3 regions of the Mesorhizobium sp. WSM4842 genome follow, and region 3 is predicted to be linked to each of the others. Evidence: predicted binding sites of a transcription regulator. Region 3 holds the regulator's gene; each other region holds the start of a gene.
What was found. The regulator PhoB, encoded in region 3, activates phosphate uptake and scavenging genes when phosphate is short. The targets are predictions, from matches to a motif close to TGTCATNNANCTGTCAT.

Region 1: a site for PhoB is predicted at 3,478-3,494, ahead of AC0NIE_RS04135 (PhoX family protein). Genes of this name have one in related genera too.
Region 2: a site for PhoB is predicted at 2,189-2,205, ahead of ugpB (sn-glycerol-3-phosphate ABC transporter substrate-binding protein UgpB). Genes of this name have one in related genera too.

Annotation. Positions count from the first base shown of each region.
Region 1 is NZ_CM148372.1:884,759-895,343, reverse strand. It holds gene AC0NIE_RS04160 (CYTH domain-containing protein) at 1-462, shown strand, start outside; gene AC0NIE_RS04155 (CHAD domain-containing protein) at 459-1,406, shown strand; gene AC0NIE_RS04150 (helix-turn-helix domain-containing protein) at 1,590-1,859, opposite strand; gene AC0NIE_RS04145 (phosphatase PAP2 family protein) at 2,201-2,902, opposite strand; gene AC0NIE_RS04140 (hypothetical protein) at 3,020-3,358, opposite strand; gene AC0NIE_RS04135 (PhoX family protein) at 3,564-5,582, shown strand; gene AC0NIE_RS04130 (GNAT family N-acetyltransferase) at 5,673-6,353, opposite strand; gene AC0NIE_RS04125 (MarR family winged helix-turn-helix transcriptional regulator) at 6,350-6,841, opposite strand; gene AC0NIE_RS04120 (ABC transporter permease) at 7,004-7,765, opposite strand; gene AC0NIE_RS04115 (ABC transporter ATP-binding protein) at 7,762-8,688, opposite strand; gene AC0NIE_RS04110 (hypothetical protein) at 8,675-8,800, shown strand; gene AC0NIE_RS04105 (cytochrome ubiquinol oxidase subunit I) at 8,919-10,277, shown strand; gene AC0NIE_RS04100 (cytochrome d ubiquinol oxidase subunit II) at 10,289-10,585, shown strand, end outside.
Region 2 is NZ_CM148372.1:1,789,469-1,800,053, reverse strand. It holds gene ugpA (sn-glycerol-3-phosphate ABC transporter permease UgpA) at 1-734, opposite strand, end outside; gene ugpB (sn-glycerol-3-phosphate ABC transporter substrate-binding protein UgpB) at 816-2,126, opposite strand; gene tlpA (thiol:disulfide interchange protein TlpA) at 2,475-3,161, opposite strand; gene argH (argininosuccinate lyase) at 3,196-4,596, shown strand; gene AC0NIE_RS08610 (IS630 family transposase) at 4,742-5,872, shown strand; gene AC0NIE_RS08605 (lipoprotein) at 6,004-6,210, shown strand; gene lysA (diaminopimelate decarboxylase) at 6,263-7,531, shown strand; gene AC0NIE_RS08595 (ArsR/SmtB family transcription factor) at 7,607-7,909, opposite strand; gene AC0NIE_RS08590 (threonine/serine dehydratase) at 7,959-8,900, shown strand; gene AC0NIE_RS08585 (TIGR02302 family protein) at 9,074-10,585, shown strand, end outside.
Region 3 is NZ_CM148372.1:1,585,832-1,596,416, forward strand. It holds gene AC0NIE_RS07590 (PstS family phosphate ABC transporter substrate-binding protein) at 432-1,436, shown strand; gene pstC (phosphate ABC transporter permease subunit PstC) at 1,556-2,944, shown strand; gene pstA (phosphate ABC transporter permease PstA) at 2,937-4,550, shown strand; gene pstB (phosphate ABC transporter ATP-binding protein PstB) at 4,563-5,378, shown strand; gene phoU (phosphate signaling complex protein PhoU) at 5,417-6,124, shown strand; gene phoB (phosphate regulon transcriptional regulator PhoB) at 6,141-6,830, shown strand; gene AC0NIE_RS07620 (ROK family protein) at 7,027-8,274, opposite strand; gene xylF (D-xylose ABC transporter substrate-binding protein) at 8,542-9,582, shown strand; gene AC0NIE_RS07630 (sugar ABC transporter permease) at 9,725-10,585, shown strand, end outside.

The DNA.
Region 1 (10,585 bases), 700 kb from region 3:
ATCGAGCGCAAGTTCCTGGTCTCCGGCGCGCAGTGGCGGGATCTGGTCGAGGCGGACATCCGCATTCGCCAGTTCTATCTCGCCGCCGCACCCGACCGCTCGGTCCGCGTGCGCATCAGCGACGGCGCCTTGGCAAAGCTGACGCTCAAATTCGGCAGCAAGGCCCGCGAACGTGACGAATTCGAGTATCCGATCCCGCTGGCGGAGGCGGAAGAGATGCTGGCCTTCGCCATCGGACGTGTCATCGAGAAGACACGCCACCATGTTAGGCATCGCGGCCATCTCTATGAAGTCGATGTCTTCGGCGGGACGCTTAGCGGTCTGGTGGTCGCCGAGCTTGAGACGCCCGAGGACGTGCAGGACGAAATGCTGCCAGATTGGCTCGGCCGCGAAGTCACCGGCGAGCAGAGGTTCTACAACGCGTCGCTCGCCATCGAGGGGGTTCCGGAGATCGCCGCATGAGCTATCGCATCGATCCGCGCCTGCCGTTAACCGGCGAGGTCAGGCGCATCCTCGCCGAGGAGATCGGCAAGGCGCTCGTCCATCTGGACGCGGCGCATGACAGGCCGGAGCAGGCGCTGCACAAATGCCGCAAGCGGCTGAAGAACGTGCGCGCCTTGCTGCGCCTGGTCCGTTCCGGAGACGAAACATTTTGCGGGACCGAGAATCAGTGTTACCGACAGGTGGCTGCCCTGCTTGCCGGTCCGCGCGAGGCAACCGCGCTGGTTGAAACCATCGATCGGCTGGCGGCAAGCTTTCCCGAGCAAAGCGCCGACGGCGGTCTCGATGCCGTTCGCGACACGCTCGTCGCGCGCCAGCACCAATTGCATGGTGGAGCCGGCCTCGGCGCAGCGATAGCTGCCGCGATTGCCGCTTGCGAGGAGGGTATCAGCCGGATCGATACGCTGGCCTTGCCCGACCAGCCCGAACAGGCCGCCGATGTGCTTGCCGAAGGCGCGCGCATCACTCTGCGTCGTGCCAGAAAGGCGCTGGACAAGGCAGGCTCCCGCGGTGAGGCCGATGATTTCCATGATCTGCGCAAGGCGGCCAAGACCCACGGCATGCATCTGTCGCTGCTCGGAAGGCTGTGGCCGACGCCGATCAAGGCCCGGCGCAAGGCGGTCGACGAACTCGGCGAAAGACTGGGCGAACTGCATGATATGTTCGTCCTGCGTACGCTTCTCGATGCCGACGACCGGCCGCTCGGCTCTCCTCAGGAAATGCGGCTTCTGAGCAAGCTGTTGAAGCGCTCGGAGAAAAGCCTGAAAAAGACCTGTCTCGCCGCGGCAGCCGATCTGTTCGGCGACAGCCCCAGGCGCTCGACAAGGAAACTCGCGCGCAAAGTGCGTGACGATCTGGCCGCTGCGCCGCGCGAAGATGCCAGCGCGCCCGGCGCCGCCGGCTGACGCGGTGCTTGCATCGGTATCCGTCCCGAGATCGTTGACAAATAAGGAGGAGGTTTAGACCTCTCCCGGGGGGCTTTTTTCAGTTGCGCCCGCGCACAGCGGTTTGGGGCACGCATAAAAACCAAGGAGGCGGCGGGATCGTCGGCAGGACTGTCGGCGGTCGCCGTCGCGACTTTTATCGGCTCAGCCTGGCGGCTTCTGCGGCACGACCGGCTTGAGGCGCACGCCCCTGCCGCCGCGCTCGCTGGCCTGGTTCTCGCCGATCTGTTCCACGCCGGCCTCATCGAGAGCCTGGATGACCTTCATCAGCGTATCGACCACGCCCCTGACCACGCCGTCGCTTGCTTCCATGCGCTGAATGGTTGGAAGCGAAACCCCGGCGCGCTCGGCGAGCATCTTCTGATCGATGCCGGCCAGCGCCCTTGCGGCGCGCATCTGCGCGGCAGTGATCATCGGCTAAGAACTCCCGTCTGAGTCTGCATTTCCATGTGTAATACCATCGTTATGATGGTTCAACCATCATGATGCACATGTCACGCATGCACACACCAAAACCGCCTGGGTCTTGCAGAGCTCGCGCGTTTCGCGTCGTCTGGCGGAAATAGCCACGGCGGTCTTCAATTTTCAGCAATCGAAATTCAAAGGGATTAACAGTTGAGAGTTTTCAGGGCTTTTGATGTGGTCGACGGTCTTAGTGTCGACGGTTTTCCAGCTGGCAGGTTGCGGGCATGAGCTCGCCAACACGCTGATTTGACCGCACGCTGACCGACGCAGCGTCGTTCTGACCAGCCGGTTCAGGCGCCGTCGGTCTGCCCGCGCCAGCGCTGTAACGCCCATGCGGCCAGCCAGCACAGCATCGCCCAGGCGAAGCCGGCGCACCAGCCAGCCAGCACGTCGGACGGCCAGTGGACGCCGAGATAGACGCGGCTGATACCGACCAGCAGTGCCGTCAGCACCGCCAGCGACAGCACGTAAATCTTCGTCGTTCGCCCAGGCAGGAAGCGCGACGCCATGCTGCCCAGCGTCAAATATGTCACCGCCGACAGCATCGCATGGCCGCTCGGAAACGAAAGCGACGCCACGTCGGCGAGATGCGAGACCAGATCGGGGCGCGGCCGGTCGATTCCGAGTTTCAGCGTGCTTGACAGGACCTGTCCGCCCGCCACCGCTACGAAGACGAGAAATGCTGGTCCCGGCCTGTGGATCAGCAGCAGATAGACAATCACCGCCGCCGTGATCAGCCCGAGCACGATGGCGCTGCCGAGGCTGGTGATGTCGCGCATCGCCCCTTCCAGCCATGGCGGTCCGATCGGATTGTCGGGCTGGCCCGCTTCACGAAAGGCGAGCAGGATTTCCGTGTCGAAGGCGTGCGGCGTGGTGTCTCGCGCCACCTCCATCAGCTCCTCGAATCCCCACAGTCCGCCGGCGATGACCAGTCCGGCCAGCAGCACCGGGAATTCGATCCAGTTGAGCAGCTTGCTTGCGGTATTCTTCATCGGCCCGATCGTCCTACAGCGCCGAGCGTCCTTTTAGACGCGCAAAGTACGCTGTAGCATTTTGACTGGCGCATGATCCCCCGCGAAATCGATTCCGATTTTCGGGGTCATGCGCGGTTACAGTTTTTGCAGATAGGGCCCGAGCGTGATCAGCGCCACCGCTGCGACGGCGAGCGCGATGCCGGTCGCCTGCAAGGCATCGACGCGCTCGCCGAAGAACACCAGTGCCACCACGTTCACCGATACCAGCTGGATCACCGCCGACAGGCTGAACGACACCGACATGCCGAATTCACGGATCAGCCTCAGCATGATAAGATTGCCCGCCGAATAGAGCGCCAGGGTCAAAACGATCTTGCCGAGGCTCGGCGCCATTCCCCATTGCTTGGCCGCCGTCGCCGCCAGCAGGAAGATCACCGTCGAAATGCCAAGCTGCCCCAGTCCCCAGAAACTCACTTTTTTGTCCCTCTCGATGCGATCTTCCGCGCCTGCCGCAGATGTTGTTTCCGAAGCTCGGGTCGCGGTCAAGCGGAGCTGATCATGGACATGAAATCGGGGCTGGAATTGGCCGGCAACGTCATCAAACTGTGATCTGCTGGCGATAGGCGGTCAGTCAAGCAACACGCTCCAGCCATCCCAAAGAAGCCAGAGGCAAGCCCCCATGACTGAACATCGCTCGACCGGACATCTTTCCCCAAATGCCCATTTCCGCACCAGTCTGCTTGAGGAAAACGATGGGCCAGGAGCCAATCCCACTGACAACCAGACGATGGGCGAGATCATCGCCGCGCGTTTCTCGCGCCGTGGTTTCCTGCAGGGATCGCTCGCGGCAACCGCCATCGCCGTCACCGTCAGCCCGCTCGCGCTGATCCTCGCCGACGATGCCCGCGCCGCCGGCGGCTCGGCCTTCAGCTTCAACGAGGTCGAGGCCGGCGTCGACGACAAGCATCATGTCGCCGCCGGCTACGACGCCGACGTGCTGCTGCGTTGGGGCGATCCGCTGTTCGCCGATTCGCCGGACTTCGATCCGACAAAACAGTCGGCGCAGGCCCAGGAAAGACAGTTTGGCTACAACAACGACTATGTCGGCTATATCCCGATCGACGGCTCGGCCGAGCATGGCCTGCTGGTGGTCAACCACGAATACACCAATCCGCATCTGATGTTCCCGGGCATCGTGAAAGTCGGCGAGAAGGACGGCAAAAAAGCGCTCGAAATAGCGCCCTTGAGCAAGGAACAGGTCGATGTCGAGATGGCAGCACACGGCGGCACCATCGTCGAGATCCGCAAGGAGTCGGGCAAATGGCAGGTGGTGCGCGACGGCAAGCTCAATCGCCGCATCACCTCCAACACCGAGATGGCACTGTCCGGCCCGGTCGCCGGACATGACCGCGTCAAGACCAGTGCCGATCCGACCGGCACGAAGGTCTTCGGCACCGCCAACAATTGTGCCGGCGGTGTCACGCCCTGGGGCACCTACGTCATGGCCGAGGAAAACATCCACGGCTATTTCTCGGGCGAACTGCCGGCCGGTCACGCGGAAGCCGCCAACTACAAGCGCTTGGGCATTCCCGAAGGCGCCTATGAATGGGCGGCGCATTATGACCGCTTCGACATCGGCAAGGAGCCGAACGAGCCCAACCGCTTCGGCTGGATCGTTGAGGTCGACGTCAACGACCCGACCTCGGTGCCGAGGAAGCGCACTGCGATGGGCCGCTTCAAGCATGAGGGCGCTGAATCAATCGTCGCCAAGGATGGCCGTGTCGTCTTTTATCTCGGCGACGACGAGCGCTTCGACTATGTCTACAAATTCGTCACCGCCGGCAAGTTCAACGCCGAGGACCGCGCCGCCAACATGGATCTTCTCGACGACGGCTCGCTCTACGTCGCCAAATTCGCCGAGGACCGGTCGATCGAATGGCTGCCCATCGTCTTCGGCCAGGGCCCGCTGACGGCGGAGAACGGCTTTGCCAGCCAGGCCGACGTGCTGATCGAGACGCGCCGCGCCGCCGACCTGCTCGGCGCCACCAAGATGGATCGCCCCGAGGATATCCAGCCCAATCCGACGACCGGCAAAGTCTACGTCATGCTGACCAACAATTCGAAGCGCAAGACGGATCAGGTCGATGCCGCCAACCCGCGCGCCGAAAACGCCTTCGGCCACATCATCGAGATCGTCGAGGACGGTGGCGATTTCACTGCTGCCAAGGGCAAGTGGGAAGTGCTGCTGAAATGCGGCGATCCCTCGGTGGCCGAAGTCGGCGCCACCTTCTCGACCGCAACCACCGCCAATGGCTGGTTCGGCATGCCGGACAATTGCGCCATCGATTCGGCCGGCCGGCTCTGGGTCTCGACCGATGGACAGGGCCCGAAGGCGACCGGCCGCACCGATGGCCTGTGGGCGGTCGACACCGAAGGCGAGGCGCGAGCGACCTCGAAGCTGTTCTTCCGCGTGCCGATCGGCGCCGAAATGTGCGGTCCGCTATTCACGCCCGACGACCAGACCGCCTTCGTCGCGGTTCAGCATCCGGCCGATGGCGGCGAAGACTGGGAGCCTTTTGGCCGTCCCTCTTACTATGAGGACCTGTCGACCCGCTGGCCCGACTTCAAGCCTGACATGCCGGTGCGGCCATCGGTCGTCGCCATCACTAAGCAGGGCGGCGGCAAGATCGCGGTCTGAATCGCCGCAAGGTGCTAGCAGCGCCAAGGAAGGATTTCGTCGATACGAAATCCTTCCTTTTCCTGATGCGCGGGAATGCGCCTGATGGGCTCATTCGGCGCGCTGAACCACGGCCACGTTCATCATGCTTCTCAACCTGAAGCCAATGGACTCGTATAATCCTATGGCCGTGGTGTTGCTGGCATAGGCGTGGAGATAGGGAACTTCGCCGCGCGCCGCTATCTGGTTTGCCACGAACAGCGACAGCAGCTTGCCCAGGCCACCGCCCCGAAATTCCGGATGTGAGCACACCCCGCTAAGTTCGGTATAGCCGGGTTGCTTCATGCGTTCGCCGGCCATCGCCGCAAGTCGGCCCTCGATCTTCACACCCCAAAAATCGCCGAGGCTCAAGGCTTCGAGCGTGAATGGGCCAGGCTTGGTGACCAATGCCAAGGCGAGCATCTCAGCTGCATCGTCTCGCGTCAGACGTTGCACGCGCTTGTCGGAGACCATCTGCAATGGCCGCTCGGCAATCATCTGAACCCCGGGCGCGGTCGAAGTCGCCGAAAGTTCCGCGGGCAGAGCAATGGCGTCCACCTGAAGCAGGATCGCACTCTCGCCTGGGGACACAAGTTTTCCGAGCGCCTGCAGGCTTTCCGCATCGTCCGCGGCACTGGCGGCGAAGGGAGCTATCGAGGGCCGATACCGCATGGCGAGGTCGTCACCTTGCGCGAAGGCTTGGTGTCGCGTCCGAAGCGCGCTCCACACGGGACGGTCAAGCAGGTATTTCATCGCGCGGCACCTTCCGGCTTCCTTACACGACGGTCGAGAGGCGCCGCGGCGAGGCCGTCCTCGATGGCGGCCAGCTGATCAAGAAGCGGCCCAGAAAGATCCGCGCACAGATTCGCGACGGCATTCTCGATGCGCGGCCAGACGTCGTGCTTTGCAACATCGACCAGCCGCTGGCCGTGCAGGGTGAGGCAGACAATCCTGCGCCGCTGGTCATCATCCGATGGACTGACCTCGACCAGTCCCAATTCGGCCAGAAGCGACACGCTCCGCGTTACACCTGGCTGCGCGACCCCGAGGGATTTCGCCAGTTCCCCGACTGGCAGCGGGCCCAGCCTGTCGAGCGCAGCCAGCAGCGGGTACTGGCTCGACTGAACCGGCACATCGAGGCAGTCGAGCAGGCGCTGCGTATCCGCCTGCAATTGCTCGCCAATACGCTTCAGCCTGCTGCCCAGGCACAGGAAGCCAAGGGACCTTATGACGTCTTCCATAATCGACCCGCCAGCACATTGATAACATCATATATAACATTATATGGAAATCAAGCGCCGCCATCGCACGGCCGCTTTCAAGCGTCGTCACCAGATTAGGTCGCCTTGGGTCGGGAACATCGCTCGGATGCTGGCGCTGCGTCGCCTGGGCAGGCCGTTCGGTCAGGTCCGCAGCCGGTACCCGGTCCTGAAGATCCACGCGACGATCGCTATGCAGATAAACAGGAAAACGACGGTCATGCCGAGGCTGACGCCGATCGAGACGTCGGACTTGCCGTAGAAGCTCCAGCGAAAGCCGCTGACCAGATAGAGGACGGGGTTGAACAGCGTCACCGAGCGCCAGACGCCGGGCAGCATGTCGATCGAATAGAAGCTGCCGCCAAGGAAGGTCAGCGGCGTGATGATCAGCAGCGGCACCAGCTGCAGCTGCTCGAAGCTTCTCGCCCAGATGCCGATGATGAAACCGAACAGGCTGAAGGTCACCGCCGTCAGCACCAGGAAGGCAAGCATCCAGAACGGATGCTCGATGGTCAGCGGCACGAACAGCGCTGCGGTCGCCAGTATGATCAGGCCGAGTATGATCGACTTGGTCGCCGCACCCCCGACATAGGCAATGATGATCTCCAGATAGGACACCGGCGCCGACAGCAATTCGTAGATCGAGCCGACAAATTTCGGGAAATAGATGGCGAAAGAGGCGTTGGAGATCGACTGCGTCAGCAGCGACAGCATGATCAGCCCCGGCACGATGAAGGCGCCGTAGCTGATGCCGTCGATCTCGGTGATGCGCGAGCCGATGGCCGAGCCGAAGACGACGAAATAGAGCGATGTCGAGATGACCGGCGAAACAATGCTCTGCAGCACGGTCCGAAAGGCGCGCGCCATTTCCATCTTGTAGATCGCCCAGACGGCTCGCAGGTTCATGCGTCCCTCCTCACCAGATTAACGAAGATCTCCTCGAGCGAGCTGTTTTGCGTGTCGATATCGCGGAACTGGATGCCGGCCGTCTCAAGGTCGCGCAGCAGCGAGGCGACGCCTGGCCGTTCGCTCTGGTTGTCATAGGTGTAAGTCAGTTGATTGCCGTCCGGCGAAAGCTCCAGCGCATAGCGCGAAAACGTCTCGGGTATGGTGACAAGCGGACTGCGCAATTCCAGCAAAAGCCTTTTGCGGCCGAGCGTGCGCATCAGTTCGGCCTTGTCCTCGACCAGCACGATCTCGCCGCGATTGATGACGCCGACGCGGTCGGCCATCGCCTCGGCCTCCTCGATATAGTGCGTCGTCAGGATGATGGTGACGCCATCCTCGCGCAGCCGGCGCACCATCGCCCACATGTCCTGGCGCAGCTCGACGTCGACGCCGGCTGTCGGTTCGTCGAGGAACAGCACCCGTGGTTCGTGCGACAGCGCCTTGGCGATCATCAGCCGCCGCTTCATGCCGCCGGACAGGGTGATCGCCTTGGCGTCCTTCTTGTCCCACAACGACAGATCACGCAGCACCTTCTCGACGAAGGCGTGGTCGGCCGGCTTGCCGAACAGGCCGCGGCTGTAGTTGACCGTCGCCCATACGCTCTCGAACGCGTCGATGGTCAGTTCCTGCGGCACCAGCCCGATCAGGCTGCGCGCGGTGCGATAATTCCGGCTGATGTCGTTGCCGTCCACGGTGACCGTGCCCGACGAGCGGTTGACGATACCGCAGACGATCGAGATCAGCGTCGTCTTGCCGGCGCCGTTCGGCCCGAGCAGCGCAAAGATCTCGCCGCGCTCGATATCGAGGTTGATCTCCTTCAGCGCCTTGAAACCGGTGGCGTAGGTCTTGGTGACCCCGGAAATGGAAATGATGGATGGCATGGCTGAAAAACGGCTGCTTGAAAGGAAGTCTGTTGATTTTAGTCCGCTGAATGTCGGTGCGCGCAGCTGGAAGTCAATGGCTCTCCTGACAGTTCTGGACATCGACATGTGAGGACGCATCCACAGCTGCCGCGGTCCTGCGGCGTTCCGCCTCGCGTGACGCCACGCCGCTTTGACCGGTCGGCGCATCCGGCCTATCTTCCCTGACATAGCAGCAGCCGGAGCCCACCATGGACCCGCTCATCCTTTCGCGCATCCAATTCGGCGCGAACATCTCGTTCCATATCCTGTTTCCGGCTATCACCATTGCGCTTGGCTGGGTGCTGCTGTTCTTCAAGCTTCGCTACAACGCCACAGGCGATTCCGCCTGGATGCGCGCCTATTTTACCTGGGTGAAGGTGTTCGCGCTGTCCTTTGCCATGGGCGTGGTTTCAGGCGTCACCATGAGCTTCCAGTTCGGCACCAACTGGCCGGGTTACATGGAGACCGTCGGCAACATCGCCGGCCCGCTGCTCGCATATGAGATCCTCACCGCCTTCTTTCTCGAGGCGGCTTTCCTCGGCATCATGCTGTTCGGCTTCCGCCGCGTCTCCAACCGCATCCACACGCTGGCAACCGTGCTGGTGGCCGGCGGCACCACCCTGTCCGCCTTCTGGATCATCGCGCTCAATTCCTGGATGCAGACGCCGGTCGGCTTCGAGATGCGCAACGGCGTAGCGCACGCTATCGACTGGTGGGCGATCGTCTTCAACCCGTCCATGCCCTACCGGCTCGTCCACATGCTGCTTGCCTCCGGCCTGACGGTCTCGTTCCTGATCGCCGGCCTGTCGGCGCTGCGCTATCTCTATGGCGACCGCTCGGAATCGATGTGGAAGGCCTTGCGCACCGGTGTCTTCACCGCGGCGATCCTGATCCCCATCCAGATCTTCGCCGGCGACCAGCATGGCCTCAACACGCTGGAGCATCAGCCGCAGAAGATCGCCGCCATGGAGGCCAACTGGAACACCGGCCCCAATGTGCCGCTGGTCCTTTTCGCGCTTCCCGACGAGGCGGCAAGGGAGAACAAATTCGAAGTCACCATCCCCGACGGCGCCAGCCTCATCCTCAGGCACAGCGCCAGTGGCGTCGTGCCGGGGCTGAACGACTATGCCGGCAACCACCCGCCGGTGTTCCCGGTGTTCTGGGCTTTCCGCATCATGGTCGGCACCGGCGTCCTGATGCTCGTCGTCTCCTGGTCGGCCGCCTTTTTCCTCAAGCGCCGCCACAGCCTGCCGAAACCGCTGGCGCTGGTGATGGTGCCGATGGCGCTGTCCGGCTGGCTAGCGACGCTGGCCGGCTGGTACACCACCGAGATCGGCCGCCAGCCCTGGCTGGTCACCGGCGTGCTCAGGACCGTCGATGCCGTCGGCCCGGTCGCCGGCAGCCAGGTCGCGCTGTCGCTTGCGGTCTATCTCATCCTCTATGCGCTGCTTCTGACCGCCTATCTCGGCGTACTGGTCTATCTGGCGCTGAAGGCGGCGAAGGACGGCGATACCTCGCCGCTGCCGGGCGTTCTCGACGCGCCGCTGTCGCAGCCGGCGGCGAAATAGGAGGAATGGTGATGACCCTCGACTGGCCGACATTGCTCCCCCTCATCTTCGCCGGCCTGATGGGCCTTGCCATCCTGATCTACGTCATCCTCGACGGCTTCGATCTCGGCATCGGCATCCTGTTCGCGGCCTCCGAGGACGCCGAGCAGGACACGATGATCGCGGCAATAGGCCCGTTCTGGGACGCCAACGAGACCTGGCTGGTGCTGGCCGTCGGCCTGCTGCTGGTCGCCTTTCCGCTGGCGCACGGCACCATCCTCACCGCGCTCTACATCCCGGTCTTCCTGCTCCTTGTCGGCTTGATCCTG
Region 2 (10,585 bases), 200 kb from region 3:
GTCGTCTTGCCTGGCCCGCCGCCGGTGACGGCATGGACGATGCCGAAAGTGTCGAACAGGGCATAGACGGTGTTGACGACCAGCAGGAAAAAGGTCGTCGGCGCAAGCAGCGGGAAGACGATGGTCCAGAAGCGCTTGGTCTCGCCGGCACCGTCCATCGCCGCCGCCTCGATCAGCGTTTTCGGCACCGCCTGCAGGCCGGCGACGAAGAACAGGAAATTGTAGCTGATCTGCTTCCAGGCAGCCGCCGACACCAGCAGGATCATGGCGTGGGTGCCGTTGAGCAGCGGATCCCAGGCGATGCCGAGGCTTCTCAGCAAATAGGCCAACGAGCCGATCGAAGGATTGAACAGAAAAAGCCACAGCATGCCGGCAATCGCCGGCGCCACGGCATAAGGCCATATCAACAGTGTGCGGTAGAGGCCTTTGCCGCGCACTGCCTTCTCGGCCATGACCGCAAGCAAGAGGGCCACACCCATGGCAACGATCGCCGTCGCAAGCGAAAACACCACCGTGACCTTGATCGAGTTGAGGTAGGCCGGATCGGCCAGCACCTTGCGGAAATTGGCGAACCAGATGAACTTGGTCCTCAGCCCGAACGGGTCTTGCCTGAGCATCGACTGGTGAAGCGCCTGACCGGCCGGCCAGTAGAAGAAAACCAGTGTTATGGCGAGTTGTGGCGCCACCAGCAGGTAGGGCAGGATCTTGTTGGGAAAGACGATGCGTGGAGACAGGCTGATTTCCCTCGCTATCCAGGGGTCGCCCACGCCAGCTCGCGTGGGCGATATTCCAATCGACCAACCGAGATAATCTCGTTAGTTCTCTAGCGCTTCCTTGATCGCGGCGTTGCCGCGCGTGACCGCGTTGTCAAGCGCCTGCTGAGCGGTTTGCTGGCCGGCCAGCATCTTCTCCAACTCCTCGTTCTGGATATCGCGCACCTGCGGCAGATTCGGCAGGCGCACGCCCTTCGAGTTGTCGGTCGGCGCCTTGCCCGTCATCTGCAGGATGGGTGTCTCGCGGCCGGGGTTCTTGTCATAGAAGCCCGATTTCTTGGTCGCCTCGTAGGCGGCGAGCGTGACTGGCAGGTATCCCGACTTCTGGTGCAGGTATTCCTGCACATCGGTCTTGGACAGGTAGGCGAAGAAGGCCGCGACGCCCTTATATTGCTCGTCCGACTTGTTGCCGAACACCCACAGGCTGGCACCGCCCGGCGTGGTGTTCTGCGGTGCGCCCTTGGCGTCGGTATCGTAGGGAAGCTGGCCGATGCCATAGTTCATGCCGGACTTGACGATGTCGCCGAGGCCGCCCGAGGATTCGGTGAAGATGCCGCATTCGCCGGCAAGGAAGATCTGCTTGGCTTCGGACGTGCGCCCGCCATATTTGAAGGTGCCGTCCTTGGCGAGGTCTGCGAGCGCCTGGAAGTGGTTGACGAAAATCGGCGCGTTGATCTTGAGTTCGACATCACCGCCGGCCAGACCGTTCTGCTGGGTGGCCCACGACACGTCATTCCATGCCGCGAAGTTCTCCAGATGGATCCAGGTCAGCCAGGTCGAGGTATAGCCGCATGAGGCGGCGCCGCTCGCCTTGATCTTCTTGGCAGCTTCCCACACCTCGTTCCAGGTCTTGGGCGGGTTGTTCACGTCGAGGCCCGCCTTCTGGAAGATGTCCTTGTTGTAGTAGAGGATCGGCGACGAGGAGTTGTAGGGGAAGGACAGCATGGTGCCGTCCGGCTTCGAATAATATCCGACGATGCCGGGCAGGTACTGGCTCTTGTCGAAGGTCATCCCGGCACCGGTCATCACCTCGGCCACCGGCTTGATCGCACCCTCGGCCGCCATCATCACGCCGGTGCCGACATCGAACACCTGGAGGATATCTGGCGCCTGTCCGGCGCGGAAAGCAGCGATGCCGGCATTCAGCGTCTCGGGATAGGTGCCCTTGAACACCGGAACCAGCTCATAGTCGCTCTGGCTGGCGTTGAAATCCTTGGAGATCTTGGCAACGACCTCGGCGTTGGCGCCGGTCATGGCGTGCCACCAGCTGATCTGCGTGACGGCGAAGGCGGAGGTAGTGGAAAGCAGGGTCAAGGTGGCGGCAACACCGGCCGCGAAGCCGAAGAACTTCATGTTTCATCTCCCGTTTTGTCATTGGCGAAAGGGCACTCTCGCAAAGGCAATATGTGCCGCTCGTGACAATTGGACAACGGATTTGTTGCGGATCGATGAACTCGATCTCCACTTAAAGTGGTGCACGCTTCCGAATGGAGTCGATGGAAAGGAATTGCCAAGCCGGCTTACTGTTCGAACAAGGGCGATGGGGACCGGCAATCGTCGGCGCCTAAAGCGCGTCGCGTTTGAATGGATGCGACGCGCTTTAGGTTCTTGTTTTGATGCATGTCGTTATCGCAAAACCGCTGCGCACCCTCGGGTCAGGCCCTGGGTCAGGCCCTAGGGCATGCTTGTGCGCGACATGCATTAGTCCGACTTGCCGAGCGCCGTCTCGACCAGCCGCTTGGCATCGGGGCTCGACCACTCGGCAGGGCCGTTCATGTGAGCGATCAGGCAGCCTTCGCCGTCGATCAGCATGGTGACCGGCAGGCCGAGCGCCAGGCCGCGCGTCTTGAGATCGTTGAACAGCGCCATCGTCGAATCACGGTAATAGCCGAGCGCCTCGACGCCGGTTTCCTCGAGGAACTTCTTCGGCTTGGTGTCGTCGCCGGCATCGACATTGACCGCGACGACCTCGAAGGCGTCGCTGCCCATTTCTTTCTGCAGCGCGTCGAGCGCCGGCATTTCGGCGCGGCACGGCGCGCACCATGTCGCCCACAGATTGAGCAGCACCGTCTTGCCGGCATGGTCGGCGAGCGTCATCGGCTTGCCGCCAGGGTCGTTGAAGGCAAGGCTTTTCAGCGATTGCGGCGGATCGGCCGGCAAGAGTGCCGCAACCTGGCCGGTGGCAGCCGCAGCGACCGTCTTGGCGCGGTCAGCCTTGGCGGCGCAGGCGACATCGTCCTTGCTGTCGTCAACGGCGACTTGAGCGGGCGCGTTGTTGCCAGAACCGCTCTCGCTGACATATACCGCGACCGCGCCGGCCAGCACGCCCGCCACCAAAGCGGCGAGGATGAGGCGCGGGGCCGGAAAAAATCGATTGCCGTCTGCCATTTTTAAAAACTGCTCCGGAGCACGGGTTATAGCGATGAGCGACAAGAAGGCCAGCAACCAGATGTGGGGCGGACGTTTTGCCTCGGGTCCGGCCGCGATCATGGAAGCCATCAACGCGTCGATCTCGTTCGACCGCAAACTCTACGCGCAGGATATCAGAGGCTCGATCGCCCATAGCGAGATGCTGGCGCAAACGGGCATTATTTCGGCGGCCGATCAAGAAAAAATCGCTCACGGGCTGAACACGATCCTGGCAGAGATCGAAGCCGGCACGTTCGAGTTCTCGACCAGGCTGGAAGACATCCACATGAATGTCGAGGCTCGCCTTGCGGAACTGATCGGGCCGGCCGCCGGCCGCCTGCACACTGCCCGTTCGCGCAACGATCAGGTGGCGGTCGATCTCAGACTGTGGGTCAAGGACGAATGCTTTCGCGTCGCCGAGGCGCTGAAGGGCCTGATCACGGCGTTCCTGGAACGGGCCGAGGAGCATGCGGCAACTGTGATGCCTGGCTTCACCCATATGCAAGCGGCGCAGCCGGTGACCTTCGGCCACCACTGCATGGCCTATGTCGAGATGTTTTCGCGCGACCTGTCGCGTGTCCGCGACGCCATCGAACGGATGGACGAAAGCCCGCTCGGTGCGGCCGCCCTTGCCGGCACCAGCTTTCCGATCGACCGGCACAAGACGGCCAAGGCGCTCGGCTTCCGCGAGCCGATGCGCAATTCCCTGGACAGCGTTTCGGACCGCGATTTCGCGCTCGAGTTTTTGGGGCTGGCGGCGATCTGCGCGACGCATCTGTCGCGGCTGGCCGAAGAGATCATCATCTGGTCGACGCCGCAATTCGGCTTCGTCAGGCTGTCGGACTCATTCTCTACCGGCTCCTCGATCATGCCGCAGAAAAAGAACCCCGACGCCGCCGAACTGGTGCGCGGCAAGACCGGCCGCGTCACTGGCCATCTGGTCGGTCTGCTAACGGTGATGAAGGGCATGCCGCTGACCTATGGCAAGGACATGCAGGAGGACAAGGAATCCGTGTTCGACGCCGCCGAGACGCTTGACCTGATACTGGCGGCGATGACCGGCATGGTGCGCGACATGACGGTGAACGCTGCCGCCATGAAGAAGGCCGCCGGGTCAGGCTATGCGACCGCGACCGATCTCGCCGACTGGCTGGCGCGCACCCTCGGCCTGCCGTTCCGCGAGGCGCATCATGTCACCGGCCGCGCGGTGGCGCTGGCCGAAGAGAAGAAGATCGGGCTCGACAGGCTGCCGCTGGAAGACTTGCAGTCCATTCACCCCGGGATCACGGCGGACGTGTTTTCCGTGCTTGCCGTGCAGAACTCGGTGAAGAGCCGCACGAGCTTCGGCGGCACCGCGCCGTCGGAAGTGAGGAAGCAGATCCGATACTGGAAAAAGCACATTGCCAAGGCGTGATGCTCGTGCGGCGAATCCGAAATTCGCATCACGTTGGAGCAGCGCGGCGAGCGAATTTCGGGTTCAAAAGCCGCACGAGCTAATTGATGAATTCTAGTGTCATGATCGCGTAATTCGTGCGATTATTGCGTTGATTCGATTGGAGATGCGATGCATGGGACGAGTTGCTGCAACCATCGACTTGAGCGCCGAGGAACGCAAGGAGCTTGAAGGTCTGTCGCGCCGGCGGCGAACGGCGCAAGGTCTGGCACAGCGGGCAGAGATCGTGTTGTTGGCGGCCGAGAGGCTTGAGAACAAAGTGATCGCGCAGCGCGTCGGGGCGGTTGAGAACACGGTCGGCAAGTGGCGACGCCGCTTTGCCCAAGATCGGCTGGATGGCCTCTACGATGAGCCGCGGCCGGGTCGGCCACGAGAGATCGGCGATGATGCGATTGCCGAGACGATCCGCCTGACGCTGGAGGCGACACCGCGCGAAGCCACGCATTGGAGTCTGCGCTCGATGGCGCGCGCGGTCGACCATGCGCCATCGACGATCCATCGGATATGGAAAGCCTTCGGCCTTCAGCCGCACCGCGCAGAAAGCTTCAAGTTGTCGAGCGATCCTTTGTTTGTCGAGAAGGTGCGCGACATCGTCGGCCTCTACATGGCACCGCCCGAACACGCGCTGGTCCTGTGCGTGGACGAGAAGAGCCAAATCCAGGCGCTCGATCGCACCCAACCGGTGCTGCCGATGCGGCCCGGCCAGATCGAGCGGCGCAGCCATGATTACAAGCGCCACGGCGTGACGTCGCTGTTCGCAGCGCTCGATATCGCCACCGGACGCATCATCGGCAAATGCTATCCGCGCCACCGCTCTACGGAGTTCCGCCGCTTCCTCGACGAGATCGAAGCGGCGGTTCCTGAGGATCTCGACATCCATTTGGTCATGGACAACTACGCCACGCACAAGACGCAACCCATCCGCAACTGGTTCGCCAAGCGACCCCGCTGGCACGTCCATCTAACACCCACCAGCGCGTCCTGGATCAATCAGGTCGAGCGCTTCTTCGCCGACCTCACCGACAAGCAGATCAGGCGCGGCGTTCACCGCTCAACCGGAGAACTTGAAGCCGCCATCGAAACCTACATCAATGCTGTCAACGCCGATCCGAAGCCCTTCAGATGGACAAAGTCTGCTACCGACATTCTCGCCTCCATCGAACGCTTCTGCCTCGCAACCCTCAAAACCGGCGACCAACAGGCTAAAATCGTCAGAACTTCGGAATCAGGACACTAGTGTGGTTTTGGATTTGAAGTTCCTTAACGCGAATGCCATCAATGACAGGAACTTCAAATCCACCACACCAGGTGCAATGCCAGAAAAACTCGGCTAAAAGCGGCGGGCAAAAGTTTCGGACGGATGGATCGATGACCGCAAGCAGGATTTTGGTGACGCTCGCGCTGCTGGCGGCGCTGGCAACCGTAACGGCCTGCGGCAGGAAAGCCGGGCTCGAGACGCCCTATGAGGCGGCCGTGCAGGCGCGCAAGGACGCACAAAAGGCCGAGCAGCCCGTGCCGCCCGAGCCGGAAAAACCGGTCAAGGACAAGAAGTTCATTCTCGACCCGTTGATCTAGAGCCGATGAGATCGGCCGATCTCATCGTGCTCCAACTTCCGGAATCTCTGTTGTGAACCATTTCGACTACCGCGACGGCGTGCTGCATGCCGAGGACGTGGCGATATCAGATATCGCCACAAGCGTCGGCACACCGTTCTATTGTTATTCGACGGCGACGCTGACCAGGCATTTCCGCGTGTTTGCGCAGGCCTTTGCCGGGCTCGACGCGCTGGTCTGCTACGCCATGAAGGCGAATTCCAACCAGGCGGTGCTGAAGATCCTGGCAAAACTCGGCGCCGGCGCCGACGTGGTCTCGGAAGGCGAACTGCGCCGCGCGCTGGCCGCCGGCATTCCGGCCAACAAGATCCTGTTTTCCGGCGTCGGCAAGACCGCGCGCGAAATGGATTTTGCGCTCTCGGCCGGCATTCTCTGTTTCAACGTCGAATCTGAGCCGGAACTTGAATTGCTGTCGACCCGCGCCACGGCCCTGGGCAAGGTGGCGTCGATCTCGCTGCGCATCAACCCGGATGTCGATGCCAAGACCCACAAGAAGATCTCCACCGGCAGGGCCGAGAACAAGTTCGGCATTCCCTGGCAGAAGGTGCGCCAGGTCTATGCCCGCGCGGCTGAACTGCCTGGCATCAAGGTCACCGGTATCGACACCCATATCGGCAGCCAGATCACCGAATTGCAGCCCTTCGACGACGCCTTCGCGCTGCTGGTGGAACTGGTCGGCGTGCTTCGTGCCGACGGGCACGCCATCGAGCATATCGATCTCGGCGGCGGCCTCGGCATTCCCTACCGCGTCGACAACAGCCCGCCTCCCTTGCCGGACGCTTATGCCCAGATCGTCAGGAAGCACGTCGCCAAGCTCGGGCTGAAGGTGATGTTCGAGCCGGGCCGGCTGATCGTCGGCAATGCCGGTGTCCTCGTCTCGCAAGTGATCTTCGTGAAGGAGGGCGACGCCAAGAACTTCCTGGTCGTCGACGCCGCGATGAACGATCTGATCCGGCCGACGCTCTACGACGCCTTCCATAACATCAAGCCGGTGGTGCAGCAGCCGGCCGCGGCGCCGCGCATGACGGTCGACGTCGTCGGCCCGGTCTGCGAGACCGGCGATTATCTCGGCCTCGACCGCGACCTGCCGCGGCTCAAGGCCGGCGACCTGATCGCCGTCGCCACCGCCGGCGCCTATGGCGCGGTGCAGGCCGGTACCTACAACACCCGCCTGTTGGTGCCCGAAGTGCTGGTCGACGGCGACCGTTTCCATGTCGTGCGCCCGCGCCAGACCTATGACGAGCTGATCGGGCTGGATTCGCTGCCTGATTGGCTGGAATAGACCCATGATCCCGAAAAAGTGGGAACCGGTTTTCGGAAAAGATCATGGTCAAACAAGAATAGATCGTCTGTAGCGCTACAGCCGGTGCTGAATCAGCGCCCTGGTCTCGGCGATCCTGCCCTCGTCGCGGCGATAGAATGTCCACTGCTTGATGCGTTTGCTGCGCAGAAGGCCCGCCTGGGTCAGCACCCGCATATGCTCGCTGAGCGTCGCCTGGGTGATGCCAAGCTTTTCCGCGATCAGCAGCGCGCAGACGCCGTCCTCGACCAGATCGCCATCGGCCTGCGGCGAAAAATGCACGCGCGGGTCCTTCAGCCAATCGAGGATTTGCAGCCTGCGCTCGTTGGCAATCGCCTTGAAGACATCAACCTCTTGCATTTAGCCATTTTGCTAAGTTACTAAGTGATGTCAACCTCGGGAGCAGACCATGCTGAACGGCAATATAATCACCCGCGAACGCATCGCCGCAATGGAGCCGCGCATCCGGCCATTCGTGCGCCACACGCCGGTGCTGCGCGTCGACATGGCCGATTTCGGCCGTCCGCCTCTTGCCGTCGACCTGAAGCTCGAATGTCTACAGCATTCCGGCTCGTTCAAGGCGCGCGGCGCGTTCACCAATCTTCTCGAACGGCCGGTTCCCGCGGCCGGCGTCGTCGCCGCATCCGGCGGCAATCATGGTGCCGCGGTCGCCTATGCCGCCATGCGGCTCGGCCACAAGGCGACGATCTTCGTTCCCGAAGTGAGTCCGCCGGCCAAGCTGGAACGCATCCGCGGCTACGGCGCCGAGCTGGTCGTCGGCGGCGCGCGCTATGCCGAGGCGCTGGCCGCCAGCGAAAGTTTCGCGGAAAAGTCCGGTGCGCTGCAGATCCACGCCTTCAACCAGGAGGAAACGCTTGTCGGGCAAGGCACGCTCGGCCTCGAGATCGAGGCTGACCTGCCGGAGCTCGACACGCTGCTGGTCGCCGTCGGTGGCGGCGGCCTGATCGGCGGCATCGCCGCCTGGTTTGCCGGCCGCATCAGGATCATCGCCGTCGAGCCCGAGGGTGCACCGACGCTCTATCGCGCCTTCGAGGCCGGCCAGCCCGTCGATGCGCCGACTGAGGGCATCGCCGCCGATTCGCTGGCGCCGAAGCGCGTCGGCGAAATGATGTTTCCAATCGCCGAGGCCTTCGTCGAGCGTTCCATATTGGTCAGCGACGACGAGATCATCGCCGCCCAGGCGGCGCTTTGGGACCGGGTGCGAATCATATCCGAGCCGGGCGGCGCAGCGGCGTTCGCAGCGCTCCTGTCCGGCCGCTACGCGCCGGCTGCGGGCGAGCGTGTCGCCGTGCTGGTCTGCGGTGCAAACGCCAATCCGGCTAAATTCTGACGATAATGGAGGCAGTATCGTTCACGTTTTCGGGAACCGCCTCGCCTTCGCCGTGTTTGTTGATATGCTTCGAGTGACGTGCATCTAAAACTTTGAGTCCTTCGCATCCGATTTTCGGGCCGGTGCGATAGATTTGTGAGGTTCGGGTTATCCCGCCCGAGCAGGAAGGGCCGATGACGCAACGACCCACCTTCACCAGCGATCGCAGCCTGGCCGGGCGCCTTGCCCTGAGCAGACTGGCGACGCGGGTCTCGATGACGGTCGAGCGTGGCTGGCCGTTGCTGCTTCCGCTGCTCATTGTCGCCAGCCTGTTCCTCAGCGCCTCGTGGCTCGGCCTCTTCCTTCTGCTGCCCGACGCGGCGCGCATGGGCCTCATGGCAGTGTTCGGCATCGCAGCCCTTGCCGCGCTCTATCCCCTACGTTTCTTCCGGGTGCCGACCAGCGCCGAGATCGACCGGCGCATCGAGGCGGCCAACCAGTTGCTGCACAGCCCGGTGCTGGTGCAGACCGACCGGCCGAGCGGCAGGGAAAGCATATTTTCGCAAGCGCTGTGGCGCGAGCACCAGAAACGCATGGCCGAAAAACTCGGCAACCTCGGTGGCGACCTGCCGCGCACCCGGGTGCCGGAGCGCGACCCGTGGGGGCTGCGCGCCGTGGCGGCGCTTTTGTTGGTCACCGCCTTTGCCTTCTCCTTCGGACCGTCGGGCGGCCGCATCGCAGACGGGTTCAGTGCCCACGCGGCGCGGGACGCCGTGCCGCCGCGCATCGACGCCTGGGTGACGCCGCCGGCCTACACCGGCAGGCCGCCGGTCTTCCTCACGTCCCCAGCCCTCGCCAACCCAGCCCTCGCCGACAATGGCAATCAGGCTGCGCCCACCTTCACTGTTCCGGAAGGCAGCGATGTGTCGCTGCGCGTCACCGGCGGTTCCGGCGAGGAAACGCTGAGCTACGCGGACGCCGACGGCAACGCCCGCACCATCGAGCCGGCCGGGCAGCAGGCCGACGCGGCCAAGCCGGCGGCGGCAACGCCCTCTACGGCAACGCCATCTACGGTGCGCCAGTTTACCGGAAAGCTGACCGCCAACGGCACGCTGACGCTGAACTCGGGCAGTGACGAACTCGGCAACTGGGCCTTCGCAGTGATCCCTGACAAGCCGCCGCAGATCCGCTTCGTCGGCGAGCCGAAACGCGCCGTCAACGGCTCCTTCGAACTCAACTACCAGATCGACGACGACTATGGCGCGGCCTCCGCCAAGGCGGATTTCGTATTGGCCGACCCGCCGGCGCCGAATGCGCATCCGCTCTATGGCCCGCCCGAAATGCCGCTGACGCTGCCGCGCCGCGGCGCCAAGGGGAATGCCGCCAAGACCACGAAGGACCTGACCGAGCATGTCTGGGCCGGCGGCAACATCAAGCTCAGGCTTGTCGCCACCGACGATGCCGGCCATACGGCAACCAGCGAAACCAAGACGCTGGTGATGCCGGAGCGGCCTTTCTCCAACCCGCTGGCGAGGGCCGTGATCGAGCAGCGCCGCGTGCTGGCGCTCGACGCCAACGCCAAGAGCCGCGTGCTCGACCTGATGGACGCGATCACGCTCAGGCCCGAAGACACGTTCGACAACATGGCGCACTACCTCGCCATCATGAGCGCCCGCACCCGGTTGAAGATGGCCGACAGCGACGAC
Region 3 (10,585 bases):
CACCATACCAAAGCGTGCGTCCGGTTGGGACAATAAGCGCATTCGAGTTCCGCCCTCCGGTTACGGGCGGGAGCAGCGACCGCCGGCAAGAAGCAGGGTCAGATTTACCCCAACGGACCTGTTTCGGCGATGGCGCGGCCATGACCTCCTTGGCCGCATGCAACGCGCTCCCGCCCGGATTTTCTTTTTCGGCGCCAATTGTTCGCCTGTCGAGGGCAAATGTCGGCCGGAAATCGTGCAAGCTGCTGATTCCAGCGGCAAACCACGGCTGTGCCGGCGAGACCCGCGGCGCTTCCTTTTCGACACGGCAGTGCCGCGTTACCGGGCTGACATCAAACTGTCATGTGACTGTAATAATCGGAGGCTATTGGCCTCAGCGGGCGCCGAAGGAATGGCGCCGAGAGACTATTTTCCGAACAGGAGCAGGCCACATGAAGAAATTCCTCCTTACGGCGTCGGCCGCGGCGCTTGCGCTCGCCGCGTCGGCTGGTTATGCCGCCGCGCGCGACCAGATTCAAATCGTCGGTTCGTCCACAGTGTTCCCCTTCACGACGGCTGTCGCTGAAAAGCTCGGCCAGAGCGGAAAGATCAAGACCCCGGTCGTCGAGTCGACTGGCACCGGCGGCGGCATGAAGCTGTTTTGCCAGGGCGTCGGCGAAAATACCGCTGACTTCACCAATGCCTCGCGCGCCATCAAGGACAGCGAACTTAAGACCTGCAAGGCAAACGGCGTGACGCCGGTCGAGATCAAGGTCGGCTTCGACGGCATCGTACTCGCGAACTCGAAGGCAGGGGCTGTCGTCGATCTGACCAAGGAACAGGTTTTCAAGGCGCTCGCCAAGAACGTCGCTGTTGACGGCAAGGTCGTCCCCAACCCCTACAAGAACTGGTCGGATGTCGATGCATCGCTTCCCGCGACAAAGATCGAGGTGCTTGGCCCGCCGCCGACATCCGGCACGCGCGATGCGTTCGTTGAACTCGTCATGGATGCGGCCTGCCAGGAAGAAGTGAAGGCGGCTAATGAAAAGGGCTGCGGTGAGATCCGCGAAGACGGCGCTTTTGTCGAGGCCGGCGAAAACGACAATCTGATCGTCCAGAAGCTGGAAGCCAACGCCAATGCCTTCGGCATCTTTGGTTTCTCGTTCCTTGACCAGAACGCCGACAAGCTGCAGGGCCACAAGGTCGACGGCGTCGAGCCGACCTTCGAGAACATCGCATCCGGCGATTACGGCGTTTCCCGCTCGCTCTACATCTATGCCAAGAAAGAGCATGTCGGCGTCATCCCCGGCATGCAGGAGTTCATCGCCGAGTACACCTCGGACGGCGCATGGGGTCCTGATGGTTATCTGGCCGACAAGGGCCTGATCCCGCTGCCGGACGCCGAGCGCGCCAAGTGGGCCGAAAACGCCAAGGCCCTGAAGGGCATGGGCTCTTGATGTTTCGGGGTCCGGGTGTATATCCGCCCTGACCCTCATGCTCTAAAAGCCCAAAGCGCGGGACCAGAGGTCCCGTGCTTTGAGCCGGTGAATGACCGGCGGTCGAGGGGACGTCCTGAATGGTCGGTTATCTCGTTGTTCTACTGTTAATTCTGGCCGCTGCGGCCTATTGGATCGGCCGGACACGCGCAATTGCCAGTGTCAATGGCGACGTCGCGCGATTGCATTCGCTGCCTGGCCAACATGGCATGTTTCTGGCGCTTTTTGCTGCCGGTCCCGCGCTGCTTGCGATCGTGTTGTGGTCGCTGGTGACGCCGGGAATTGAATCGTCGATCATTGCCGACCGCTTCTCCTCCGAGTTGTCGGGAATGGGCGTTCCTCAGGTCGAAGCTTTCATCCGCGACGCTCGCGCGATGGCCTTTGGCGGGCTTGTCGGCTTCGCCGATCCGGCGAAAGAGGCGGCCGCGGCCGTCTACAAATCGATCCATACGACCAGCACCTGGATCATCTGGGCCGTCGCGCTCGTGCTTTCCGCGTCCGGATTTTACTGGGCCTATTCGCGTATCGCACAGGCCTACCGGGCGCGCCACGTGGTCGAGCGCGTTCTTCGCGCATTCTTGATCGCCTGTTCGGTGGTCGCGATCCTGACGACGATCGGCATCGTCCTGTCGCTTATCTTCGAGTCCCTGCGGTTCTTCCAACAGGTGCCGTTCTATAAGTTCCTGTTCGGCACGCATTGGTCGCCGCAGAGCGCCTTCGCCGGCGCCGGAACGGAAGCCGGGGCGGTCAACCAGGATATTTTTGGCATGGTGCCGCTCTTTGCCGGCACGTTGCTCATCACCTTCATCGCCATGCTGGTGGCTGCGCCTATCGGGCTGATGGCTGCCATCTATCTTTCGGATTACGCTTCCAAAAGCGTCCGCGCGATGGCAAAGCCGGTACTGGAAATCCTCGCCGGCATCCCGACCGTCGTCTACGGCTTCTTCGCCGCGCTGACGGTTGCGCCCTACTTCCGCGGTATGGGCGAAAGCCTGGGCCTCAGCGTCGCGTCCGAATCCGCGCTCGCGGCAGGCGTGGTCATGGGTATCATGATCATTCCCTTCGTTTCCTCGCTTTCCGATGATGTGATCAATGCCGTTCCGCAATCCCTGCGAGACGGTTCCGCCGGCCTCGGCGCGACCAAGTCGGAAACCATCCGCAAGGTGGTCCTTCCCGCTGCCCTTCCGGGCATCGTTTCGGCGATGCTGCTCGCCGTCAGCCGCGCAATTGGTGAAACAATGATCGTGGTCATGGCGGCGGGCCTGGCGGCAAACCTCACGGCCAACCCGCTCGAAGCGGTCACCACCGTGACGGTGCAGATCGTGACGCTGCTTGTAGGCGATCAGGAGTTCGACAGCGCCAAGACGCTTGCAGCCTTCGCACTCGGCCTGGTGCTGTTCAGCATCACGCTTACCCTCAACATCGTCGCTTTGCGCGTCGTCCAGAAATACCGAGAGCAATATGACTGATGCGATCGCGTCATTCGGCGCCGGCCGGCGGCCGGTCAGCGTTCATACCGACGATGCCGCGAAGGCGCGGCTGAAGGGTCGTTACCGCACTGAAACGTGGTTCAAATGGCTCGGCGCCGCAGCCGTCGCGTTGGCCGGCTTATTCCTTGTGCTGCTCCTGTCGACGATCGTCACGCAGGCGATCCCGGCGCTGCGGCAGAACTATCTGACGCTGCCGATCGATCTTTCGGCGGCCAAGGTCGACCCGGCGAAACTCGACGCCGCCAACTACGACGCCATCGCTCAGGAAGCGCTTACGGCAAAATTTCCTGATGTGACGAGCCGTCAGGACAAGCGCCTGCTGCGCGGACTGATTTCCACCGGCACAGGCGTCTTCCTGCGCAAAGATATTGCGGCTGATCCGGGGATGCTCGGAGGAACGGTGGACTATGCGGTTCCACTTGACGATTTTGCCGACCTTTATCTCAAGGGGTTGCTTGCCGACGTCGGTTCGGACGAAGCGATTTCGACAAGCGTCACCCCTTCGGAAACCAGCGGCGACATCGATCTGACCTTCGGCGACGACGCCATGCTGACGCTGGCGCGTGGCAATGGTGCGACCGAGGGCGAAAACGGTATGCTCACGCTGACGAGCGGCGCATCGTCGCTGCTGGTCGCGTTCAATGGCGGTACGGTCAAGCTGACCGCGCTGTCGCCTGGGGCCAACGGGACGGCGGTCGCAAAGGGCACGGTGATCGAGGCGCTGGACAGCACGGCGCCCGCAGCGAGCGGCCAGGCATTCCTGCGCGTCATCGACACGCCGGAAGCATCGCGAAAGATTTCCGACAAGATGATCGTCTGGCTCGACACGCTGAAGAGCGCCGGCCTGATCGAAAGCCGGTTCAACTCGATCTTCTTCTTCACCGGCGCAAGCCGCGAGCCGGAACTGGCCGGTGTCTGGGGCGCGGTCGTCGGATCGTTCCTGACCATGATCGTCACGCTCGCCATCGCCTTTCCCATAGGCGTTTCGGCGGCGATCTATCTTGAGGAATTTGCGCCCAAGAACCGGCTGACGACGACCATCGAAGTGAATATCAACAATCTGGCGGCGGTGCCTTCGATCGTCTTCGGCCTGCTTGGACTTGCCGTATTCCTGAACTTCTTCGGCCTGCCGCGCTCAGCCCCGGTGGTCGGCGGCATGGTGCTGGCGCTGATGACCCTGCCGATCATCATTATCGCCTCACGCGCTTCGCTGCGCGCCGTGCCGCCGTCGATCCGCGAGGCGGCGCTTGGCATCGGAGCGTCCAAGGTCCAGACCGTATTCCATCACGTCCTGCCGCTGGCGATGCCGGGTATCATGACCGGCACCATCCTCGGAATGGCGCATGCGCTGGGTGAAACCGCGCCGCTGCTGATGATCGGCATGGTCGCCTTCATCGTCGACATTCCCGGCGGCTTCACCGATCCCGCGACGATCCTGCCGGTGCAGATATTCATGTGGGCGGATTTCCCGGAAGCCGGGTTCCAGCAGAAGACTTCGGCGGCGATTTTGATTTTGCTGCTTTTTTTGGTCATCATGAATGCCATCGCGGTGATACTGCGCAGGCGCTTCGAGCGGCGCTGGTAAGGAGTAGAGGATATGAACATCATGACGGAAGCCGGCGTCGAACAGAAACTGAGCAGCGGAACCATCGCCCCTTCGATCAAGATGAAGGGCGACAAGGTCTCTGTTCATTACGGCGAGAAGCGAGCTCTGTTCGACGTGGATCTCGATGTCCGCGAGAACCAGGTGACGGCGTTGATCGGCCCATCGGGCTGTGGCAAGTCGACCTTCCTGCGGTGCCTGAACCGAATGAACGACACCATCGATATCGCGCGGGTGAGCGGCAAGATCACGCTCGACGGCGAGGATGTCTACGACCCGAAGATCGATGTCGTCGAGCTGCGAGCCCGCGTCGGCATGGTATTCCAGAAGCCGAACCCGTTTCCGAAGTCGATCTATGAAAACGTCGCCTACGGTCCGCGCATTCACGGCCTGGCCAGGAGCAAGGCCGAGTTGGACGGCATCGTTGAATCGAGCCTGAAGAAGGCCGGCCTGTTCAACGAGGTCAAGGATCGCCTGCTCGAGTCGGGTACCGGTCTCTCCGGCGGACAGCAGCAGCGCCTGTGCATCGCGCGCGCCATCGCCGTATCGCCGGAAGTGATCCTGATGGACGAGCCCTGTTCGGCGCTCGATCCGATCGCCACCGCCCGCGTCGAGGAACTGATTGACGAACTGCGCCAGAACTACACGATCGTCATCGTCACCCATTCGATGCAGCAGGCAGCGCGCGTGTCGCAACGCACGGCGATGTTCCATCTCGGCTATCTGGTCGAGGAGGGCGCGACCGACAAGATGTTCACCAACCCCGACGACAAGCGCACCCAGGACTACATCACCGGCCGGTTCGGCTGAGCGGTCCGGCGGCGAATTTCGAACACGAGGACAGTATCATGGGTGAACACACCGTCGCATCTTTCGACGAGGAACTGGAGCACATCGACAGGCTGATCCGCGATATGGACGAGCTCGCCGCCGCGATGGTCGCAGCCTCGATCCGCGCGTTGCTTGCATCAGACAATGCGATGGCGCAGCGCGTCGTCTCGGACGACGCCATCATGGATGCGCGGCAGCGCGAACTCGACGATAGTGCGATCACGCTGATCGCCAAGCGGCAGCCGATGGCGCAAGATCTGCGCGCCGTGGTTGGCGCAATCCGCATGGCCGGCGATCTCGAGCGCATCGGCGACCTGGCCAAGAACATAGCCAAGCGGGTCAGCGCAGTCGGGCAGAGCGCCACGCCGCGTAATCTCTCGCACGGTATCGACGCGATGGCGGATCTCGTTCTTGTGCAGCTCCGCGGCGTGGTCGAGCACTATGTGTCGCGCAATGCCGGCGCGTTGAAAGAACTGCGCGCCGACGACCAGAAGATCGACGTGAAATACACGGCGGTTTTTCGCGAACTCCTGACCTACATGATGGAGGATCCGCGCAACATCACCGCCTGCACGCATCTTCTGTTCTGCGCCAAGAATCTCGAGCGTATCGGCGATCACGTCACCAACATCGCCGAAAACGCCTACTATGTCGTGACCGGGCAGCAATTGCCGGCGGATCGCCCGAAGCTCGACGAAACGACGATGTCGGCGCCGGCGACATGACGGGGGTGACCGGTCGATGATCGCGCCACGCATCATGGTGGTGGAGGACGAAGAGCCGCTGGGCGTCCTCCTCCGCTACAATCTGGAATCCGAAGGCTATCAGGTCGAGGTGGTGACGCGCGGCGACGAGGCCGAAATCCGGCTGCAGGAAAACGTGCCCGATCTTCTGGTGCTCGACTGGATGGTGCCGGCGGTTTCCGGCATCGAGCTTTGCCGACGCCTTCGGATGCGCCCCGAAACCGAGCGGCTGCCGATCATCATGCTGACCGCACGCGGCGAGGAGAGCGACCGGGTGCGCGGCCTCTCGACAGGGGCCGACGACTACCTGGTCAAGCCGTTCTCGACACCGGAATTCATGGCCAGGATCAAGGCGCTGCTGCGCCGCGCCAAGCCCGAAGTGCTGTCCAGCGTGCTGAAGGTCGGCGACATCATGCTCGATCGCGAATCGCACAGGGTCTATCGCAAGAAGAGCGAGATCCGGCTCGGGCCGACCGAATTCCGGCTGCTCGAATTCATGATGCGGCACCCAGGTCGGGTCTTCTCGCGCAGCCAGTTGCTCGATAATGTCTGGGGCGAGACGATCTACATCGACGAGCGCACGGTGGACGTCCATGTCGGCCGGTTGCGCAAGGCGGTCAACAATGGTCGCATGCCCGATGTCATCCGCACCATCCGCGGTGCGGGCTATGCGATCAGGGAAGACTAGCTGATATTCAGGTGATGCCGGCCTGCGACCGGCGATTTCCTGCGCTTCCGGTACGTACCCAAAAGTACGCTCCGTTCCGGTTCTCGGAACTCGCCCAGTCTGGTCGCTTCGCGCCCGTCTTCGACTCCGGCGCGGCCTGACCTGAATCTCAACACAACCCCAAGTCGCATTCCGCCTTTGTTCCTTGCCTTCGGACTCACGCCACGTCCTTCCTGATCGTGCCGGACTTCCCTTGCGCGCCCGGCGCGAAAATCTCCTGGTCGACGAAGCTCAGCGCTCGCAAGGCGCAGCCTTCGCGGATCAGCGGCAGCTCGTTCGTCTCGGTGTCGAAGGAAATCGAACCCGAATGCTGGCCGCCGGCGGTCTGGGCGATGGCCTCGCGCAGGGCCGGCTCGATCAGGTCGAAGGCGGCAGCGCTGGCGCCGACCATGGCGACCGGCGCCGGATCGATCAGCGCGAACAGGCTGCCAAGCCCGAAGCCGAGCGCTTCGCCGGCCTTGCGGTAGGCTTCGCGCTCCGGTCCGTCCGTCTGGCGCGCCCGGGCCGCCAGTGCCCGCATCTCGGCGTCGCTGACATCGGCGACCGGCTCTGCGTTCTCGCTCAATTGCCTTGCGTTGCGCCAGATGGCGTAGTTGCCGGCATAGGCCTCGACGCAGCCGCGCCGCCCGCAGCGGCAAAGCGCGCCGCCCGGCCGATGAATCATGTGGCCGAATTCGCCGCCCGAGGAATGGGTGCCGGTGAACAGTTCGCCCTTCAGCACCAGCCCCATACCGATGCCGTGCGAGAGCAGGATGGCGATGAAATCGTCGCGGTAGCGATCCGGGTCACGCCAGCGCAGCGCCACGGCCATCATGTTGCAGTCGTTCTCCATGATGGCCGGGATGCCGAACTCGCGTTCCAGAATGTCGGCGAAGGCGATGTTCGTCTGCGGCGTGATCGGCGACCACAACATGGCGCGCGCATGCGAATCGGTGATGCCCTGGATCGCCAGCGCGATGCGGGCGACGCTTTGGACGTCGAGGTTGGGGTCTTCGATCCGGCGCCGCACGATGGCGACACATTCGTCGATCAGCTCGTCGCGCGACATGGTCAGCGTGTCCAGCCGGCGCTGTTCCTCGGCGACCACCTGTCCGGCATAATCGATGACAGCGACCGACAGGAAATTCAGCGACAACACGACCGCCAATACCGCAGCGGCTTCCGGATTGAGGCTGAGGCCGACCTGCGGTCGGCCGCGTTTCATCGAAACGGTCTCGCTCGCCTTGCTCTCGGTCAGGATGCCTTGCTGGATCAGGTCGGAAGAGATCGCCGATATGGTCGAATGGCTGAGGCCGGTGGTTGCGGCGATCTCGGTCCGCGACGGCTGGCCGGCCCGGCGTACCGCAGAAATCACCATCGCCCGGTTGCGCCGGCGCAAATCGTCATGACGGATTCCAACCGACATTCTTTTGCTTCCTCCCTATTGCCGCGGCCGCTCATGAACCGGAAGCCGTCGGTAATGTCCGACAAATACTGGCAGAAGCAGAAGGGCCTGTCATTGTTTATTCCGAGCCTCGAAAAAAAGCCGGCAGGCCAACAAAATCCATCAGAATTGGTGTTGACAGTGCTTCGGCGTTGGACCAGTATTTTTTCGAGGCTCGAAAAAATAGGAGCCTTTGTGCCGGCCTTCGGGCCAGTTGGTCGCGCCGTACGCGGCGCAGGGAGGAAAATCATGAAGAGATTCACAGCCGCCATTCTGGCGGGGGTCGCCATGTCGCTGACGCTCGCGTCGGTCGCACAGGCCAAGGACAAGGTCATTGGCGTTTCGTGGTCGAACTTCCAGGAAGAGCGTTGGAAGACCGACGAAGCCGCCATGAAGTCGGCGATCGAGGCCGCCGGCGACAAGTATATTTCCGCCGATGCACAGTCCAATCCCGGCAAGCAGCTGACCGATGTCGAGAGCCTGATCTCGCAGGGCGCCAACGCGCTGATCATCCTTGCGCAGGATGCCTCGGCCATCGGGCCGGCGGTGCAGAAGGCGCTGGACGAAGGCATTCCGGTCGTCGGCTATGACCGGCTGATCGAGAACAAGGACGTGTTCTATCTGACCTTCGACAACCAGGAAGTCGGCCGCATGCAGGCCCGCGAAGTGTTCAAGGTGGCGCCGGAAGGCAATTACGTCTTCATCAAGGGCTCGGGCGCCGATCCGAATGCCGATTTTCTGTTCGCCGGATCCATGGAAGTGCTCAAGGACGCGATCGACAGCGGCAAGATCAAGAATGTCGGCGAGGCCTATACGGACGGCTGGCTTCCCGCCAACGCTCAGAAGAACATGGAACAGTTCCTGACCGCCAACGACAACAAGGTCGATGCCGTGGTTGCTGCCAATGACGGCACCGCTGGTGGCGTCGTCGCGGCGCTGACGGCGCAAGGCTTGGCCGGATCCGTCCCGGTGTCGGGCCAGGACGGCGACCATGCCGCGCTGAACCGTATCGCGCTCGGCACGCAGACCGTATCAGTATGGAAAGACGCGCGCGAGCTCGGCAAGAACGCTGCCGAGATCGCCTCGCAGCTGGCCGACGGCAAGCAGATGACAGACATTGCGGGCGTCAAGGACTTCACCACGCCGGGCGGCAATGTCGTCAAGTCGCTGTTCCTGACGCCGATTGCCATCACCAAGGACAATCTCAACGTCGTCATCGACGCGGGCTGGATCAAGAAGGAAGAGGTCTGCGCCGGCGTGGCAGCGGGCACCGTCCCGGTCTGCAACTGATCCGGCCTTCGCAAGAAGCCTGAAACGCCGCGGCTTCACGCCGCGGCGTTTTTTCAAAAAGAATTGTTTTTCCGCTTCTCGCGGCTAACTTCTAAGCTGCTTCCGGCATCCGCGGCAGACGGCAACCCGGTGGGAGGACATCATGGCCGACACGACTTCCAACACGCCGGCCGCCGACACAGCTGCCGATCGGGCGCGTGAATCCGAGCTCAGCCCCGTCGGCCGCTTCCTCAAGGCAACCGAACTCGACATACGCATGCTCGGCATGATCGGCGCGCTGCTGGTCATCTGGGTTGGAATCCACATCCTGTCGGGCGGGCTTTTCCTCACGCCGCGCAATCTCTGGAACCTGTCGGTGCAGACCTCCTCGGTCGCGATCATGGCGACCGGCATGGTGCTGGTCATCGTGATGCGCAACATCGATCTTTCGGTCGGCTCCGTCGAAGGTGTGATCGGCATGGTGATGGGCGTCGCGCAGGCCGAATTCCTCATCCGGGTCATGGGCTTCCAGCTTGGAAATCCCTGGATATGGATCATCGCACTGGCTGCCGGCGTAGCGCTCGGCCTCATGATCGGCGCGCTCCAGGGCTTCATCATCGCCTATCTCGAGGTTCCGGCCTTCATCGTGACGCTGGGCGGCCTGCTGATCTGGCGCGGCATCGCGTGGCTGATGACGAGCGGGCGCACCGTCGCGCCGCTCGACGCCACATTCCAGCTCATGGGTGGCGGGCCGCGTGGCTCGATCGGGGCAACTGCAAGCTGGATCGTCGGCATTCTCGCCTGTGTGGCCGTCGCCTTGATGCTGCTCAACGGCCGGTCGCAGCGCAAGCGGTTCAAATTCCCGCTGCGCCCGGTTTGGGCGGAGAGCTTGCTTGGTGTTGTCGCCTGCGCCGCCATCCTTGGCGCCGTCTGGATCGCCAATTCCTACCCCTGGCCGATCGGCATCGTTCGCCAGTACGCTCAGCGGACCGGCATCACTGTTCCCGAAGGCGGCCTGTTCATC